One region of the Streptomyces cinereoruber genome, then DNA from elsewhere that is predicted to be linked to it. Evidence: riboswitches for the same ligand, from Rfam matches in the RefSeq annotation. Region 1 holds a riboswitch; each other region holds the start of a gene.

What was found. Region 1 has a riboswitch for cyclic di-AMP ahead of CP977_RS28940 (M23 family metallopeptidase). Riboswitches for the same ligand answer to the same signal wherever they lie in the genome.
Region 2: another riboswitch for cyclic di-AMP. It lies ahead of CP977_RS13855 (LysM peptidoglycan-binding domain-containing protein); the one in region 1 lies ahead of CP977_RS28940 (M23 family metallopeptidase).
Region 3: another riboswitch for cyclic di-AMP. It lies ahead of CP977_RS18605 (M23 family metallopeptidase); the one in region 1 lies ahead of CP977_RS28940 (M23 family metallopeptidase).

The regions. Positions count from the first base shown of each region.
Region 1 covers NZ_CP023693.1:6,404,604-6,408,985, forward strand. The annotation lists gene CP977_RS28930 (helix-turn-helix domain-containing protein) at 50-679, shown strand; gene CP977_RS34235 (DUF6126 family protein) at 726-875, shown strand; gene CP977_RS28935 (tyrosine-protein phosphatase) at 894-1,709, opposite strand; cyclic di-AMP (ydaO/yuaA leader) riboswitch at 2,098-2,258, shown strand; gene CP977_RS28940 (M23 family metallopeptidase) at 2,262-3,239, shown strand; gene CP977_RS28945 (SGNH/GDSL hydrolase family protein) at 3,400-4,212, shown strand; gene CP977_RS28950 (STM4011 family radical SAM protein) at 4,199-4,382, opposite strand, start outside.
Region 2 covers NZ_CP023693.1:3,133,287-3,137,668, forward strand. The annotation lists gene CP977_RS13840 (DUF501 domain-containing protein) at 1-305, opposite strand, end outside; gene CP977_RS13845 (FtsB family cell division protein) at 352-822, opposite strand; gene eno (phosphopyruvate hydratase) at 906-2,192, opposite strand; gene CP977_RS13855 (LysM peptidoglycan-binding domain-containing protein) at 2,527-3,240, opposite strand; cyclic di-AMP (ydaO/yuaA leader) riboswitch at 3,244-3,415, opposite strand; gene CP977_RS13860 (transglycosylase family protein) at 3,674-4,382, opposite strand, start outside.
Region 3 covers NZ_CP023693.1:4,145,863-4,150,244, forward strand. The annotation lists tRNA gene CP977_RS18590 (tRNA-Met) at 1-55, shown strand, start outside; gene CP977_RS18595 (MerR family transcriptional regulator) at 161-901, shown strand; gene CP977_RS18600 (PP2C family protein-serine/threonine phosphatase) at 1,042-2,253, shown strand; cyclic di-AMP (ydaO/yuaA leader) riboswitch at 2,535-2,681, shown strand; gene CP977_RS18605 (M23 family metallopeptidase) at 2,693-3,817, shown strand; gene CP977_RS18610 (aldo/keto reductase) at 3,904-4,382, shown strand, end outside.

The DNA of each region.
Region 1 (4,382 bases):
CTGGGGCAAGAAACTTGCCTCAGAGGCACGATCCTGGCGGAATGGACGCATGGACCACGTCCCCGGGGAGGCCTCCCCGGACCCCGCCGCCTCCGGCGCCCTGCCCGACGTCGCCCCGCAGCTGCGGGCCCTGCGCCGCCGCCGGGGGCTCACCCTGGAGGCCGCCGCCCAGCGGGCCGGCCTCTCGCCCGCCCACCTCTCGCGCCTGGAGACGGGGAACCGGCAGCCCTCGCTGCCGATGCTGCTCGCCCTGTCCCGCATCTACGGTACGACGGTCTCCGAGCTCCTGGGGGAGGCGCCCCCCGAGCGCGACCCCGTCGTCCGGGCCGGCCGCTCCGAGCCCGTCGAGGCGGACGGCTGGATCTACCGCCAGGCGGGCGGTGCCGGGCGCGCCCTCCAGTGCCTGCGGGTCCACGTGCCGTACGCCACCCGGGCCGACATCGTGCGCGTCCACCCCGGGGAGGAGTGGATCCACGTCCTGGAGGGCCGGGTGCGGCTCGCACTCGGCGAGGTGGTCCACGTCCTCGACCCCGGGGACAGCGCGCACTTCGACTCGCTCACCCCGCACCGGATCGGCGCCGCCACGCAGGGCGGGGCCGAGCTGCTCTTCGTCCACACCCTGATGCAGAGCCCCGCCGCCGAGCTGTGCCTCGGCGACGGGACCCCGCACCGGCGCTGACCGCCGTAACGATTCTTCTGTGACGCTTCTTCAGGAAAGGGCCGACATGTCCGAGAAGTCCGCACCCGTCACCGGCGAGGAGCGCGGGGAAGGCAAGTTCCCCAAGGGGCTGGTGCTCCGCCTCTTCGCCTACCTGATCGCCGGGCACCTCTTCGCCGGCTTCCTCTACCTGCTCTTCGCGATGGGCGCGAAGTAGGGCCCGGACGAACGGGCCCTACGCCTCGGTGACCAGGCGCTCCCGCAGCCGCTCGCGGGTCTCCGGGGACAGTGCCAGGCCCGTGGCGAAGTAGGTGTCCACCGAGCCCCAGGTCGTCTCGATCGTCTCGAAGGCGGCCCGCAGGTACTCCGCCCGCGCGTCGAAGAGCGGGCTCAGCAGCTCCATCACCTCGGGCCCCATGGCGTCCGGGGCGGTGGAGCTGCGGCGCACCTTGTAGCGCCGGTGCGGCTCGTTCGACTTCACGTAGTCGGCCTCGATCGCCGACCGCTCGACCCCGACGGCGAGCAGGGTGATCGCGACGGCGAGCCCGGCCCGGTCCTTGCCCGCCGCGCAGTGCATCAGGGCCGGGACGCTCTCCTCCGCCATGGAGTGCAGGATCCGGCTGTGCTCGGCGGTCCGCTCGACCACCATCCGCCGGTACGAATCGGACATCCGGGCCGCAGCCCTGCCGTCGCCGAGGACCTCCCGCAGCTGGACGGTGTCGCCGTCGCGCACCAGCTTCCAGAACTCCTTGCCGTCGGCCGGGTCGTTGAGGGGTATGTTCACGTTCCGCACGCCGGGCAGCTCGACGTCCGGGCCCTCGATCCGCCGGTCGGCCTCGTTGCGGAAGTCGAAGACGGTGTGCAGCCCGAGGCCGGCGAGGAAGGCGGCGTCGCCCTCGGTCGCATGGGCGAGGTGGCCGCTGCGGAAGAGGCGGCCGGGACGGACCGCGCGCCCGTCCGTCGTCGGCAGACCGCCCACGTCCCGGAAGTTGCGGACCTCCGTCAGTTCGGGCTCGGCGGCGTCGATGGGCGGGACCTGCTGCTGCGTCACGGATGCTCCTGGAAGTGTCGTCGTACGGATGCCGAGGCGAAATCGGTTCCAGGGGCAATCATCCGGACCGGAGGGGTGCGGCGCACCCCCTCGGACAGGAATGGGTGATCTGTCCGAATTAAGTCATTGCGTATAACGCGCCCTGATTGCAGGCGAGATGGGATTCGGCGCGTGAGCAGCGTCATAGAAGTGACGGATCGTGGCCGGGCTTCCGGCGCGAATCCCTTGCCGGAAAGGGGAGTCGGGGAGCGTCGTCCACGGAGGGTGACCGGAATTCCGGGGGAACGATCTAGGGCGGAATCCCGGGACAAAACAGCGGCTTGTTCGCGCCGACCCCGCTCGTCTAGCGTCACGCTCAATCCGGACGGACCGCCGAATCCTGCCACCGTCCGGAATTCCACCCATCCCATGCGTGGCAGGAGCGGGGGACCCAAGGAAGTACGCCGGTCCCGCGACGCAGGACGGCTAGGGGTGAAGTCGCGCGAGAGCGCGGCCGGACATCTCCAGTCCGAACCCGACAGCTCACCTCGCAGGCGCCGGAGAGGATTCGCCATGCCCGCGAAGGGTAAGCACCGCCGTCCCAAGAACAACCCCCTCACCCGCGGATTCGCCGCCGCCGGTACGGGAGGCGCCGTCGTCGCCCTTCCGCTCCTCGGCGCCACCGGGGCCCACGCCGCCGAGCAGACCGCCCCGGCCTCCGCCTCCGTCCAGTCCGTCGTCGCCGCGCAGCCCGTCGCGGCGAAGGCCGCCGCCCCGGCGAAGGCCGCCCCCGCGAAGGCCGCGGAGAACGGCCCCCGGACGTACTCCGTCGTCCCCGGCGACTACCTGTCGAAGATCGCCGCCGACCACCGCCTCTCGGGCGGCTGGCAGCGGATCTACGAGGACAACCGCCGGACCATCGGCGCCGACCCCTCCCTCATCCTGCCCGGCATGAAGCTCACCATCGGCGCCCAGGGCTCCGTCCCCACCGGCCCGAAGAGCACCACCGCCGCCGGGAAGAACGGCGACGACGCCCCCCGCGCCTCCCGCGAGAGCCGCCGCGCCGCCGCCCCGGCCGCCACCGCCCCGAAGGCCGCGGAGAAGAGCTCCACCGGCTCCTCCTCCACCGGCTCCACCGCCTCCTCCTCCGGCTGGGTCGCCCCCGTCACCGGCGGCTTCTCCACCCCGTACCGCGCCTCCGGCTCCATGTGGTCCTCCGGCTACCACACCGGCGTCGACTTCATCGCCTCCTCCGGCACCACCGTCCGCGCCGTCGGCGCCGGCACGGTCGTCTCCGCCGGCTGGAGCGGCTCGTACGGCAACGAGGTCGTCATCCAGCACGCGGACGGCAACTACTCGCAGTACGCCCACCTCTCCTCCCTCTCGGTCTCGGCCGGGCAGAGCGTCGGCGGCGGGCAGCAGATCGGCCTCTCCGGCTCCACCGGCAACTCCACCGGCCCGCACCTGCACTTCGAGATCCGCACCACGCCGAGCTACGGCTCGGACGTCGACCCGCTGGCCTACCTGCGCCAGCACGGCGTCTCCGTCTGACCCTCCGGCGCGCACCCCTTTTCCGGCGGCCCGGCACATACGTGCCGGGCCGCCGGCCTGTTCCGACTTGGGCGAATCTTTATCGGTGGCATATATCACCCGCCGTCAACCCCTCCTTACGGTCGCGTAGGTCACAGGCGAAAGGGAAGGATGTGCCCCCGTGGCAGACGATTCGAGATCAAGAGACAAGAACGCATTCGGGTCGTACGCGGCGATCGGTGACAGCTTCACCGAGGGCGTCGGAGACCCCGGCCCCGACGGGACGTACGTCGGCTGGGCGGACCGCTTCGCGGTCCTGCTCGCCGACCAGCTGCCGGAGCACGACGCCTTCCGCTACGCCAACCTGGCCGTACGCGGACGCCTCCTCGACCAGATCGTGGCGGAACAGGTCCCCCGGGCGAAGGAACTCGCCCCCGACCTGGTGACCTTCTGCGCGGGCGGCAACGACATCATCCGCCCCGGCACCGACCCGGACGACGTGGCCGAGCGCTTCGAGCGCGCCGTCGCCGACCTGACCTCCGCCGTCGGCACCGTCATGGTCACCACCGGCTTCGACACCCGCGACGTCCCCGTGCTCCGGCACCTGCGGGGCAAGATCGCCACCTACACCGCGCACGTGAGGGCCATCGCGGACCGCTACGACTGCCCGGTCCTCGACCTGTGGTCGCTGAGGTCCGTGCAGGACCGGCGGGCCTGGGACGACGACCGGCTGCACCTCTCGCCCGAGGGACACACCCGGGTCGCCCTGCGCGCCGCCCAGGTCCTCGGCCTGCCGGTGCCCGCCGACCCCGACCAGGCGTGGCCGCCGGTCCCCCCGCGCGGCTCGCTCGAAGTGCGCCGGGACAACATCCAGTGGGCGCGGGAGTACCTCGTGCCCTGGATCGGGCGCCGGCTGCGCGGCGAGAGCTCCGGGGACCACGTCGAGGCCAAGCGTCCCGACCTGGTGCCCCTCGGGGACCTCATGCCCCTGTAGCCCGGGGGAGGAGGGGCGGGGGAACGGCGGCGGGTATCCGCTCCAGGACCCCGCCCGCGAACACGTCGTACAGCGGCAGCGTCTCCAGGTGGACGTAGCCGATGTGGCAGTCGCAGACGGCGAGGGGGCAGGCGCGGGGACGCAGGGCGGCCCGGTACGAACCGTCGTAC
Region 2 (4,382 bases), 3.3 Mb from region 1:
GCCCGGTAGGCGTCGGCCAGCTCCGGGTCGGTGGCGAGCCGGGCCTGCATCTCCTTCATGACCCCGTTGGCCTCCAGGGTGCCGATGGCCGAGGCCGCCCGGGGACAGGTCAGGTAGTACGTGGTGGGGAACGGCGTGCCGTCGGGGAGCCGGGGCGCGGTCTCGACGACGTCCGGCTGCCCGCAGGGGCAGCGGTGCGCGATGGCGCGCAGGCCGCGGGGCGGCCGGCCGAGCTGGAGCTCGAAGGCGGCGACGTCCGCCTCGGTGGGCTCGGTGCGTTCGGTCTGCGGAGGGGGCGTTTGCATGTCTGCCTTGCTTGCCTAGGTCGTCGGTCGTCGGTCGTACGGGAGGTCAGCGGCGGTCGGCGTTGTCCACGCCGTCCCAGAGGTTGTCGTACCAGGGCCGGTCCGCCGCCCCCTGGTCGGCGCGGGGCCGTTGCTCCGCGCCGGGGTCGTTCACGGTGAAGCCGGTCTCGCCGGGGAGCACGTAGTGCAGGTGCTCGCGGGCGAGGCGGCGGACGTAGGCCGGGTCCTGGAGGCGGGCCTTCTCGTCCCTCAGCTCCTGCACCCGCCGGGCGGCCTCGGCGGCCCGGCGCTCCTGCTCGGCGATCTCGCCCTGCTGGGAGACGTAGCTGCGCATGGGGTAGGCGAGGGCCACGACCAGGGAGCAGACGACGAGGGCGAGGAAGGCCGCGCGGCCGGTGAGCCGGGAGCGGCGGGCCTGGCGACGGGTCTGGGAGCGGTAGACACGGGCGGCGGTCTGCTCGCCGAGCAGCCTGAGCCGGGTCGCGGTCGAGAACCGGTCCCGGTCCTTCACGGCCATGTCGTGTCGCCTCCCCTGTTCACGCGGACGTCCCCGCACACGGTACGGGACCGAGTACGGGGACGTACGGATGAGAGCGGGTGTCAGCCCTTGAAGCGCGGGAACGCGCTGCGGCCGGCGTACACCGCCGCGTCGTCGAGGATCTCCTCGATGCGCAGCAACTGGTTGTACTTGGCGACGCGCTCGGAGCGGGCCGGGGCGCCGGTCTTGATCTGGCCGCAGTTGGTGGCGACGGCCAGGTCGGCGATGGTGACGTCCTCGGTCTCGCCGGAGCGGTGGGACATCATGCACTTGAAGCCGTTGCGCTGGGCCAGCTCGACGGCGTCGAGGGTCTCGGTCAGCGAGCCGATCTGGTTGACCTTGACGAGCAGGGCGTTCGCGGACTTCTCCTCGATGCCCCGGGCCAGGCGCTCCGGGTTGGTGACGAACAGGTCGTCGCCGACGAGCTGGACCTTCTCGCCGAGCTTCTCGGTGATGACGTTCCAGCCGGCCCAGTCGTCCTCGAACAGCGGGTCCTCGATGGAGACCAGCGGGTACGCGGCGACGAGCTCCTCGTAGTACTCGGTCATCTCGGCGGCCGAGCGGGCCTTGCCCTCGAACTCGTACTTGCCGTCCTTGTAGAACTCGGAGGCGGCGACGTCGAGCGCGAGCGCGATGTCCTTGCCGGGCACGTAGCCGGCCTGCTTGATCGCCTCGAGGATGAGGTCGAGCGCCTCGCGGTTGGAGCCGAGGTTCGGGGCGAAGCCGCCCTCGTCGCCGAGGCCGGTGGAGAGGCCCTTGGACTTCAGGACGGACTTGAGGGTGTGGTAGACCTCGGTGCCCCAGCGGAGGGCCTCGGAGAAGGACTCCGCGCCGATCGGGGCGATCATGAACTCCTGGATGTCCACGTTGGAGTCGGCGTGCGACCCGCCGTTCAGGATGTTCATCATCGGAACGGGCAGCAGGTGCGCGTTCGGGCCGCCCAGGTAGCGGAAGAGCGGGAGGTCGCTGGCCTCGGAGGCGGCGTGCGCGACGGCGAGGGAGACGCCGAGGATGGCGTTGGCGCCGAGCGAGGACTTGTCCGGGGTGGCGTCCAGGTCGAACATGGCCTGGTCGATCAGGCGCTGCTCGGTGGCGTCGTAGCCGACGAGCTCCGGGCCGATCTGCTCGATGACGGCGAGGACGGCCTTCTCGACACCCTTGCCCTGGTAGCGGTTGGGGTCACCGTCGCGGAGCTCGAGGGCCTCGAACGCACCGGTGGAGGCGCCGGACGGAACGGCAGCACGGCCGGTGCTGCCGTCGTCGAGGCCGACCTCGACCTCGACCGTGGGGTTGCCTCGGGAGTCCAGGATTTCCCGGGCTACGACGACGTCGATGGACGGCACGAGCATCTCCTTCTGGGATGTGACGCTGGATGTGACGCAAGGTCGATGCGGGGTCGCTTGGCCTTGCGACAAGAGCCTAACCGCCCCGGAGGCTCCGACCGGCCGGGCGCCCGCCCCCTGGGACGAAAAAGGACCCGAGGGCACGTATAAGGGGGCGAAGGGGCCCGGATCTACTGATCGGTAACCGTCAGGTGGGCCGCCGGAGGGGTGCCGCGGGGCCCCTCCAAAGGGGGAACCCCGGTCCGGCGCGCACGGGGGAAGGGCGCGCCGGACCGGGGTGGTCACCGCGGGAGGGTCATCGGGGGCGCGTGAGCCGCCGGACTCACGCGACCCGCCGGGCTCACTTCAGGTGGAGCTGCTGGCCCGGGTAGATCAGGTCGGCGTTCTCGACGACGTCCTCGTTGAGCTCGAAGAGCTCGGCCCAGCCGCCCTTGACGCCCTGCGCCTCGGCGATCTTGCTGAGGGTGTCGCCGGCGACGACCTTGTACTCGCCGTCGCCCTTCGCGACCGTCTTGCCGGTCGGGGTGGTGACGGTCTTCTTGGCGGCCTTCGGAGCGGCCTGGCGGTCCTTCTTCGGGGCCTGGCGCTGCTCGCTGCGGGTGGTCGGCTGCTCGGTCGTGCGCTGCTTCTTCTGCTTCGGCTGCTCCTGCTGGGCGCTCTCGGCGGAGCCGCCGTCGTAGGAGGCGCCGGAGAGGCCCACGCCGCAGCTCGGCCAGGCGCCCTTGCCCTGGCCCGCGAGGACCTTCTCGGCGACGGCGATCTGCTGGGACTTCGAGGCCTGGTTGGCGGTGGGGGCGTAGGCGGTACCGCCGTACGCGGCCCAGGTGGAGGCCGAGAACTGGAGGCCGCCGTAGTAGCCGTTGCCGGTGTTGATGGACCAGTTGCCGCCGGACTCGCACTGGGCGACGCGGTCCCACTCGGAGGCGGTGGCGGCCGAGGCGGTGCCCGCGGTCATCAGCGGGGCGGCGACGGCGACACCGGTGACGCCGACGAGCGCGGCGAGCTGGGTGGCCTTGGAGGGACGGCGGTGTTTGCCCTTGACGGAAAACAGCATGGGGATTCTCCTCACCGACGCCTGCGAGGTGAGCTGTCGGGTTCGGGCCGAAGAGTTGCCCGGCCGCGTGTCCTAGCACGCGGCTTCACCCCAAGCCGGTCGTCGGCCGTCTCTCGACGGCCGGGCCCGGCGCTTACCTTGGGTCCCCCGCTCCTGCCTTCGGCGCTTGCGCGACGACTGTTCCCATCGGCCGACGGCAGGATTCGGCGTTTCGGTCGACGGGGCCCGCGGTGGCGAGCGGTGACGACCGTAGACACAGAACCCTCCGAAGTTCAAAGAGGCTCATACGACGAATTTCGCCTCTTCTTGCCCTTCGGAGGGGACTGTTTGCGCAGGTGGGAGATGACGGAAGCGGAGTTTGCGGGCGCGACACGCCAGTTGGGACAAAGAGACCCATGTCTCACTCGTCCGGAAGCGGACATAAGCCCATGAACTACCCGGCTTCCGAGACCGAACCCGGCGTCAGGTCGAGGTTCTGACCAGGGAGGATGAGGTCCGGATCGATGCCCACGGTCCGCTTGTTGGCGTCGTAGAGGGCGGCCCAGCCCCCGGGGAGTTCGTTCGCCTGGGCGATGCCCGAAAGGCTGTCACCCGGACGCACGACGTATTCACCCGAAGAGCCCTGACTGTCCGTTGCGTCCGGATTCTTCGCTTCGCCAGCACCCGGGGCCGATTCGACACCTTCAGGCGAGTTGCCCTTGTCCGAGGCATGTCGCCCGGGTTCAGCAGAGGTGTCCGAGTTGTCGGTTTCCTCCGGAGCCGCCTCGCCCCGGTGCTTGCCCGTGCCGGGCGCGACCGACGCTCCCTCATCTCCCGGAACACCGGGCGTAACAGACGTACCGGGCGTAACGGACTCATCGGGGGCGACGGGGGCCGTCGGGTCGGCCGGAAGCGTCGGGTCCGCCGGGTCCGTCGGGTTCGCCGACCCGGACGGCGCGGACGGCGTGGCGGGGGTGGTCGGCGTGGCGGAGGTGGCCGGCGCGGTCGGGTCGGCGGGGGCCGACGGCGCGGCCGGCGCCGTGGAGGGGGCGGACGGCGTGGCGGAGGACTCCGGGGCCCCGGTGGACGGCGTGGTCGCGGAGGCGCCCGGCGCGCCGGAGTTCCAGGCCGACTCGGGTACGGGCGCCACGGAGGGCGTCGGT
Region 3 (4,382 bases), 2.3 Mb from region 1:
GTAGCTCGCTGGGCTCATAACCCAGAGGTCGCAGGTTCAAATCCTGTCCCCGCTACTCAGTAGCGAACGAAGGCCCGGATCCTCTTGGATCCGGGCCTTCGTCGTTCCCCCGGCGTTTCCGGTTGACCTTGACGCAACGTCAAGATCTAGCGTTCTCGACATGGAGTGGTCGATCCAGGAGATCGCCAAGAAGGCCGGCACCACCAGCCGCACCCTCCGGCACTACGGAGAGCGCGGACTGCTGGAGCCGAGCCGGATCGGCGCGAACGGTTACCGGTACTACGACCAGGCGGCGCTCGTGCGGCTGCAGCGGATCCTGCTGCTGCGCGAGCTGGGGCTCTCGCTGCCCGCCATCGCCGAGGTCCTCGCGGGCCAGCGGGACACCTCCGCCGCCCTGCGCACCCACCTCGCCCTCCTGGAGCAGGAGCGCGAGCGCATCGGACGCCAGATCGCGTCGGTGCGGACCACCCTCCACAAGACGGAGAACGGAGAAGAGCTCATGGCGGACGAAGTGTTCGACGGTTTCGACCACACGCGGTACGAGGAGGAGGTCACCCACCGCTGGGGCCGCGAGGCCTACGAGCAGGGCGACCGGTGGTGGCGCTCGCTGGACGAGGAGCAGAAGCGGGCGTTCATCGAGGAGCAGGCCGGCATCGCCCGCGACTTCGGACGGGCGGCGCGGGACGGCCTGGCCGCCGACAGCGACGAGGTGCAGGCCATCGCGCGGCGCCACGTCGCGTGGCTGTCGACCACCACGACGCCGACCAAGGAGTACGTGGTCGGCCTCGGCCGGATGTACGTCGACGACCCCCGGTTCACCAAGAACTACGACAAGCACGGCGAGGGCACCGCGGTCCTCGTCCGGGACGCGCTGGCGGTCTACGCCGAGCGGAACATGTAGCCGCCGGGCGGCCCCCACCGGCTTCCCGGACGGTCCCGTACGCCGGTCGGCCGTGCGGAGTCGCCGTCCGCCGGGGCGGCGGCCACCCTGGAAGGGCGCGGTACGGGGCCGCGGCCGGGCGGACCGGGCAGGAGAGAACGGTGGGGCACCCCCTAGGAGCGGCGGGCGGCGGGAGACGGGGCGGTGGGGGCCGTCCCGCGTACCGGGGCGCCCGGCGGTTCCTCCGCGCGCTGCCGCCGCTGATCATCGCGGGCGGCGTCCTCTTCGACGTGGCGACCCCCGCCCCGTACACCGCCTCCCCGATGCTCGCCGCCGCCCCGCTGGTCGCCGCGCCCTTCTTCTCCCTGCTCGTCACCCTCCTCACCGGGATCGCCGCCGTCCTCGCCTCGGTCGGCCTCTACCTCTTCAGCGACGACGTCACCCGCGCCCCGGCCGTCGCCGAGACCCTGACCGTGTTCACGGTCTCCGTACTCGCCCTCCTCATCAACAGGGTGGTGCGCCGCAGCGGCGAGCGGCTCGCCTCGGCGCGGGTCATCGCGGAGACCGCGCAGAAGGCGGTGCTGCCGACGCCCGCCGAGCGGATCGGCGGGCTGCGGTGCGCGGCCCGCTACGAGGCGGCGCAGGCGGACGCGTTCATCGGCGGCGACCTCTTCGCCGTGCAGGACACCCCGCACGGGGTGCGGCTCGTGGTCGGGGACGTGCGGGGCAAGGGCCTCGACGCGGTCGAGGCCGTCGCCGTCGTCATCGGGGCCTTCCGGGAGGCGGCCGAGCAGGAACGGACCCTGGAGGGCGTGGCGCAGCGGCTCGAACGGGCGCTGGACCGGGAGGGCACCCGGCGGGACAGCCTCGACGCCGTCGAGGGGTTCACCACCGCCGTCCTGGCCGAGATCCCGCGCTCCGACGGCAGCGGCACCTTCGACGGGTTCGTACGGGTCGTCAACCGGGGGCACCCGTCCCCGCTGATGCTGCACGGGGACGGGCGGGTCGAGTCGGTCGACCCGAGCCGGCCGGCGCTGCCCCTCGGCATGGGGGACCTCGCGTCGTGGCCGGACCGGGCCGAGGCCCGGCCGTACCCGCCGGGCACGACGCTGCTCTTCTACACCGACGGCCTCTCGGAGGCGCGGAACGCGCGGGGCGTCTTCTACGACCCGGCGGAGCGGCTGGCCGGACGGGTCTTCCCGGGCCCGGAGGAGATGCTCGACGCGCTCGTGGACGACGTACGGCTCCACACGGGCGGCGGGGCGACGGACGACATGGCGCTGCTCGCGCTGAACCGCCCGACGGCGGGGCAGCCGGAGCGGCGCCGCACGATGCCGGTGGTGCCGCCCGGCGGGTCCGGATCCCGGCGCTGACCGCCCGCCCGGCCGGCCGGCCGCCCCCCGATCGCCCGATCACCCGGAGGACCCCGTCACCGGGGGTAGTCGAAAGGTCTCCCTGCGATAACAATTGATGAACCGTCAGAAATCGAAGGTTTCGTCGCTCCCGGATCCGGCCTTGCTGAAGGGGGGTCAAGTCGGACCAATCCCTCCCAATTCAATGAACGATCAAGAGGAGCGGCTTGGAATCGGGACCCCCTGTCTATTAACGTTCGATAACGCAGCGCGGTCGTCCCAGCCGTCGCAAGAGACGGCACCGTGCGCACGCGCCGAATCCCGAAAGGGAACCGGGGAACCACCATTTGGGGTGAATCGAGCCCTTCGCACCCGTGCGACCGGGCCCGTAGGAGACCTTCCTGCTCCGAACCCGTCAGCTAACCCGGTAGGCGAGAAGGAAGGAAAGGAGCGCGCCTCCGTGGCGTCCAACACCCCTGCCCCCGAAGCCCCCTTCGACGCTTTCGGCGGCGGTGCGGCCCCCTCCGCCCCGGACACCGAGTGGAACCCCACCGAGGACTCCCTCCGCGACCGGGCCCGCTCCGGCGGTCGGCACCGGGTCGTCAAGCAGCGCTCCAACTTCGCCCGCTCCTCCACCGTCCTCGGCGTCGGCGTCATCGCCGCCGTCGGCGCGGGCGGCCTCGCCACCGCGCAGGACAAGCCCCCGGTCGCCATATCGCTCCCCGACCTCAACCTGCCCGACGCCCACGACCTCCCCGGCGTCGGCGCGCTCCTGCCCGCGCAGGAAGAGCGGGAGACGGTCTCCGCGGACCGCGCCAACCCGAACCCGCTGACCTCCGCCACGTACACCACCGAGGCCGACGAGCGGGCCTCGCGGTCCGGCCAGGTCACGCGGACGAGCCTGACGACGGCGGAAGCCCCGGGCGCCGCCGACGCCGGCGAGGCCCTGCGCGCCCGCATCCTCCAGCAGGCCGAGCAGCAGCAGGCCTCCGCCGACGCCGCCGAGAAGGCCGCGGCGGAGAAGGCGGCCGCCGAGAAGGCCGCCGCCGAGGCGCAGGCCAAGGCCGATGCCGCGGAGAAGGCGGAAGCCGAGGCGAAGGCGAAGGCCGAGGCGGAGGCCAAGGCCAAGGCGGAGGCGGAAGCCAGGGCGAAGGCCGAGGCCGAGCGCCTCGCCAAGCTCGCCGCCAGCTACTCGATGCCCCTCTCCTCGTACTCCCTCACCGCCACCTACATGCAGTCCGGCTCCATGTGGTCCTCCGGCTACCACACGGGCCTCGACTTCGCCGCCCCCACCGGCACCCCGCTCAAGGCGGTCCACGGCGCCACGGTCAAGTCGGCGGGCTGGTCCGGCTCCTACGGCTACCGGATCGTCCTGGAGCTGGAGGACGGCACCGAGATCTGGTACTGCCACCTCTCCTCCATGACGGTCAGCGCCGGCCAGACCGTGGGCACCGGCGAGACGATCGGCCGCGTCGGCGCCACCGGCAACGTCTCCGGCGCCCATCTCCACCTGGAGATCCACCCCGGCGGCGGCGACGGCGTCGACCCGGCGGCCTGGCTGCGCTCCAAGGGCCTGACGGTCTGACCCCTTCCCGGATTCCCGGAAACTTCCTCCCCGGATTCCCGGAAACACGCGGAATAGGCCCGGCGGCGGAGGCCGTTGACCACCCCATGACCTCTCTCCGTACGCTGGGCACGTCCGACCTGCACGTCTTCCCGCTCGCCCTCGGCGGCAACGTCTTCGGCTGGACCGCCGACGAGGCGCAGTCCTTCGCCGTCCTCGACGCCTACGCCGCCGCCGGCGGCAACTTCGTCGACTCCGCCGACGTCTACTCGGCCTGGGCCGAGGGCAACGAGGGCGGCGAGTCCGAGACCGTCATCGGCCGCTGGCTCGCCTCCCGCGGCAACCGCGACGACGTCGTCGTCGCCACCAAGGCCGGCGCCCACCCCCGGTTCAAGGGCCTCTCCGCCCCCACGATCAAGGCCGCCGCCGAGGAGTCCCTGCGCCGCCTCGGCACCGACTACATCGACCTGTACTACACCCACTTCGACGACGAGTCCGTCCCCGTCGAGGAGATCGTCACCGCCCTCGACCAGCTGGTGCGGGACGGCAAGGCACGGGCCGTCGCCGCCTCCAACATCTCCCCGGA